DNA from 2 places in the Streptomyces sp. NPDC058464 genome. Region 1 is predicted to be linked to the other one. Evidence: predicted binding sites of a transcription regulator. Region 1 holds the regulator's gene; the other holds the start of a gene.
What was found. The regulator HrcA, encoded in region 1, represses chaperone genes, less so after heat shock. The targets are predictions, from matches to a motif close to TTNGCACTCNGNNNNNCNGAGTGCNAA.
Positions count from the first base shown of each region.

Region 2: groES (co-chaperone GroES) is a predicted target of HrcA. The motif match lies at 626-652, and genes of this name have one in related genera.

Region 1 covers NZ_JBHXMA010000027.1:98,154-100,549, forward strand. The annotation lists gene ACFWPQ_RS31820 (MBL fold metallo-hydrolase) at 1-523, opposite strand, end outside; gene hrcA (heat-inducible transcriptional repressor HrcA) at 695-1,711, shown strand; gene dnaJ (molecular chaperone DnaJ) at 1,712-2,396, shown strand, end outside.
Region 2 covers NZ_JBHXMA010000002.1:49,033-51,428, forward strand. The annotation lists gene ACFWPQ_RS03215 (pirin family protein) at 1-586, shown strand, start outside; gene groES (co-chaperone GroES) at 799-1,107, shown strand; gene groL (chaperonin GroEL) at 1,226-2,396, shown strand, end outside.

The DNA.
Region 1 (2,396 bases):
AGAACACCACCTCGGGGTCGCCGGGGACCAGGACGGCGAGATCGTGGGCGGTGTGGCCGGGGCCCACGTTGGCCAGCAGGGCCTGGCGGCCGTCGCCGAGGTCGAGGGTCCACTCGCCGGAGACCAGATGACGGGGGAGGGGGAGGGCGTCGGCCGCCTCCTCGGCCTCGGGGGCGGGGAGACCGTTGCGGACCGCGTCCAGGCGGAGCGCCTCGTGGTCGTAGGCGAAGACGGCCTCGGTGCCCACCGCCGCGTACAGGTTCGCGCCCGCGAAGGCGGCCGCGCCGAAGACGTGGTCGAAATGCGGATGGGTGAGCGCGAGATGGGTCACACGGCGGTCGGCGAGCGCCTGCGCCTCCATGCGCAACCGTGCGCCCTCCGCCAGGCTCGAGCCGGCGTCCACCATCAGGGCCGTGCCCGCGCCGAGAACCAGACCGGCCGTGCAGTCCCAGCCCGGCAGCCGGCACCGGCCGACGCCTTCGGCCACCCGCTCCCAGCCCAGCTCTTCCCAAGTCACCGTCATGCCGCGACGCTAGCCGTAGAACGCCATGGGTCCTGACCGACCTTGCCCAGTCAGTACCCCACGGCCGTACACTGGGCCGGGGATGCTGGCACTCGCGTTCGCAGAGTGCCAGACGAAAGACCCGAAGGACCCGAAAGGCCGCGGGACGACTTTCTGGAGGTGTGGCGCCGGATGCTGAGTGAACGCAGGCTTCAGGTATTGCGCGCCATCGTCCAGGACTATGTCGGCACCGAGGAGCCGGTGGGTTCGAAGGCGCTGACCGAACGGCACAACCTCGGGGTCTCCCCGGCGACCGTGCGCAACGACATGGCCGCCCTGGAGGACGAGGGGTACATCGCCCAGCCGCACACCAGCGCGGGGCGGATCCCCACCGACAAGGGCTACCGGCTGTTCGTCGACAAGCTGGCCGGCGTCAAACCGATGAGCGCGCCCGAGCGGCGGGCCATCCAGAACTTCCTCGACGGCGCCGTCGATCTCGACGACGTCGTGGCGCGGACCGTACGGCTGCTGGCGCAGCTGACGCGGCAGGTCGCGGTCGTGCAGTACCCGTCGCTGACGCGGTCCACCGTGCGGCACGTGGAACTGCTCTCGCTGGCTCCGGCCCGGCTGATGCTGGTGCTGATCACCGACACCGGGCGGGTCGAGCAGCGGATGGTCGACTGCCCTGCGCCCTTCGGGGAAACGTCTCTGGCGGATCTGCGGGCGCGGCTGAACAGCCGGGTCGCGGGGCGCCGGTTCTCGGACGTGCCCCGGCTGGTGGAGGACCTGCCGGAAGCCTTCGAGGCCGAGGACCGCGGCGCGGTCTCGGCGGTGCTCTCCACCCTGCTGGAGACGCTCGTCGAGGAGAACGAGGAGCGGCTGGTGATCGGCGGCACCGCCAATCTCACCCGCTTCGGACATGACTTTCCCCTCATGATCCGGCCCGTCCTGGAGGCACTGGAGGAGCACGTCGTGCTGCTCAAGCTCCTTGGCGAGGCCGGGGATTCGGGCATGACCGTACGCATCGGTCACGAGAACGCCTACGAGGGACTCAACTCCACGTCCGTGGTGTCGGTCGGCTACGGTTCGGGCGGCGAGGCAGTCGCCAAACTCGGCGTGGTCGGACCGACCCGCATGGATTACCCGGGAACGATGGGAGCGGTACGAGCGGTGGCACGTTACGTCGGACAGATCCTGGCGGAGTCGTAAGTGGCCACGGACTACTACGCCGTTCTCGGCGTGCGCCGCGACGCGTCGCAGGAAGAGATCAAGAAGGCCTTCCGTCGGCTCGCGCGCGAGCTGCACCCGGACGTCAACCCGGATCCGAAGACCCAGGAGCGGTTCAAGGAGATCAACGCCGCTTACGAGGTGCTGTCGGATCCGCAGAAGAAGCAGGTCTACGACCTCGGCGGCGATCCGCTCTCGCAGAGCGGGGGCGCGGGCGCCGGGGGCTTCGGGGCCGGTGGCTTCGGGAACTTCTCCGACATCATGGACGCCTTCTTCGGTACGGCGTCCCAGCGGGGGCCGAGGTCGCGTACGCGGCGCGGCCAGGACGCGATGATCCGGATCGAGGTCGAGCTCGACGAGGCGGCCTTCGGCACGACCAAGGACATCCAGGTCGACACGGCGATCGTCTGCAACACCTGCAACGGTGAGGGCGCGGCGCCGGGCACCTCCGCCCAGACGTGTGACATGTGCCGGGGCCGGGGTGAGGTCTCGCAGGTGACGCGGTCCTTCCTGGGCCAGGTCATGACCTCGCGGCCCTGCCCGCAGTGCCAGGGGTTCGGGACGGTCGTGCCGACGCCGTGCCCCGAGTGCGCGGGTGACGGGCGGGTGCGGTCGCGGCGGACGCTGACCGTGAAGATCCCGGCCGGTGTCGACAACGGCACGCGGA
Region 2 (2,396 bases), on a different contig from region 1:
CTTCGACACCCACCCGCACCGGGACATGGAGATCGTCACCTGGGTGCTCAAGGGCTCGCTGGTCCACCAGGACTCCGGCGGCCACTCCGGCGTGATCTACCCGGGCCTGGCCCAGCGGATGAGCGCCGGCACCGGCATCCTGCACTCGGAGAAGAACGACACCTACCGGGCCGCCGGCGGGCCCCCGGTCGACCCCGTGCACTTCGTCCAGATGTGGGTCGTGCCCGACGAGGCCGGCGTCACCCCTGGCTACGAACAGCTGGAGATCGACGCCGAGCTGCTGTCCGGCGGGCTGGTCACGGTGGCGTCCGGCATGGACCGGCACAGGGACGCGAGCGCCATCCGGATCCGGAACCGGCACGCCGCGCTGTACGCGGCACGGCTGCGCCCCGGCGGGCAGGCAACCCTGCCCGAGGCGCCGTACCTGCACCTGTTCGTCGCCCGTGGCGCGGTGGACCTGGAGGGCGTCGGGGCGCTCGGCGAGGGTGACGCCGCGCGCTTCACGGCCACCGGCGGGCACCGGGTGACGGCCTCGGGACCCGCCGAGATCCTGGTGTGGGAGATGCGCGCCGCCGTCGATCTGTGACCCCCGAGGGGGCCGATTCCGGCGGCGCGCCGCCCGCAATTGGCACTCCGCTTGACCGAGTGCTAATCGCGGTCATAGTCTCGGCTCTGGCACTCGGCAGACGAGAGTGCCAACAACGCGACGGGCAGGTCCGGCACCCGCGACGACGGATCGACCTGGTCGCCACCTCAGACAGTTAACCCCGTGAGATCTCCGAAGGGGGAGGTCGGATCGTGACGACCGCCAGCTCCAAGGTTGCCATCAAGCCGCTTGAGGACCGCATCGTGGTCCAGCCGCTCGACGCCGAGCAGACCACGGCCTCCGGCCTGGTCATCCCGGACACCGCGAAGGAGAAGCCCCAGGAGGGCGCCGTCCTCGCCGTGGGCCCGGGCCGTTTCGAGAACGGCGAGCGCCTGCCGCTCGACGTCAAGGTCGGCGACGTCGTTCTGTACAGCAAGTACGGCGGCACCGAGGTGAAGTACAACGGCGACGAGTACCTCGTCCTCTCGGCTCGCGACGTGCTCGCGATCATCGAGAAGTAATTCACCCGAAGCACATTCTGCTTTGAGCTGCGCCCCTGGCCCCCGCGACCTTATGAAGCCGGGCGTCGGGGGCGCGGTTCGTTTCACCCACGTTTTCCGAGAGGGCTGAACCGCTCCCATGGCGAAGATCCTGAAGTTCGACGAGGACGCCCGTCGCGCCCTCGAGCGCGGCGTCAACAAGCTTGCCGACACGGTCAAGGTGACGATCGGCCCCAAGGGCCGCAACGTCGTCATCGACAAGAAGTTCGGCGCCCCCACCATCACCAACGACGGTGTCACGATCGCCCGCGAGGTCGAGCTCGACGACCCGTACGAGAACCTCGGCGCCCAGCTGGTGAAGGAGGTGGCGACCAAGACCAACGACATCGCGGGTGACGGTACGACCACCGCCACCGTGCTGGCCCAGGCGCTCGTCCGCGAGGGTCTGAAGAACGTCGCCGCGGGCGCCTCCCCGGCCGCCCTGAAGAAGGGCATCGACGCCGCCGTCGCCGCAGTCTCCGACGAGCTGCTCTCCTCCGCCCGGCCGATCGACGACAAGGCCGACATCGCCGCCGTCGCCGCGCTGTCCGCCCAGGACACGCAGGTCGGCGAGCTCATCGCCGAGGCGATGGACAAGGTCGGCAAGGACGGTGTCATCACCGTCGAGGAGTCCAACACCTTCGGTCTGGAGCTGGACTTCACCGAGGGCATGGCCTTCGACAAGGGCTACCTGTCGCCGTACTTCGTGACGGACCAGGAGCGCATGGAGGCCGTCCTGGAGGACCCCTACATCCTCATCAACCAGGGCAAGGTCTCCTCCATCGCCGACCTGCTCCCGCTGCTGGAGAAGGTCATCCAGGCGGGTGCCTCCCGGCCGCTGCTGATCATCGCCGAGGACGTCGAGGGCGAGGCCCTCTCCACCCTCGTCGTCAACAAGATCCGCGGCACCTTCAACGCGGTCGCGGTCAAGGCTCCCGGCTTCGGCGACCGCCGCAAGGCGATGCTGGAGGACCTGGCGACCCTCACCGGCGGCACGGTCGTCTCCGAGGAGGTCGGCCTCAAGCTCGACCAGGTCGGCCTGGACGTGCTCGGCTCCGCCCGCCGCGTCACCGTCACCAAGGACGACACCACGGTCGTCGACGGCGCCGGTGACTCCGCCGCCGTCACGGGCCGCGTCGCCCAGATCAAGGCCGAGATCGAGAACACCGACTCCGACTGGGACCGCGAGAAGCTCCAGGAGCGCCTCGCGAAGCTGGCCGGCGGCGTGTGCGTGATCAAGGTCGGCGCCGCCACCGAGGTGGAGCTGAAGG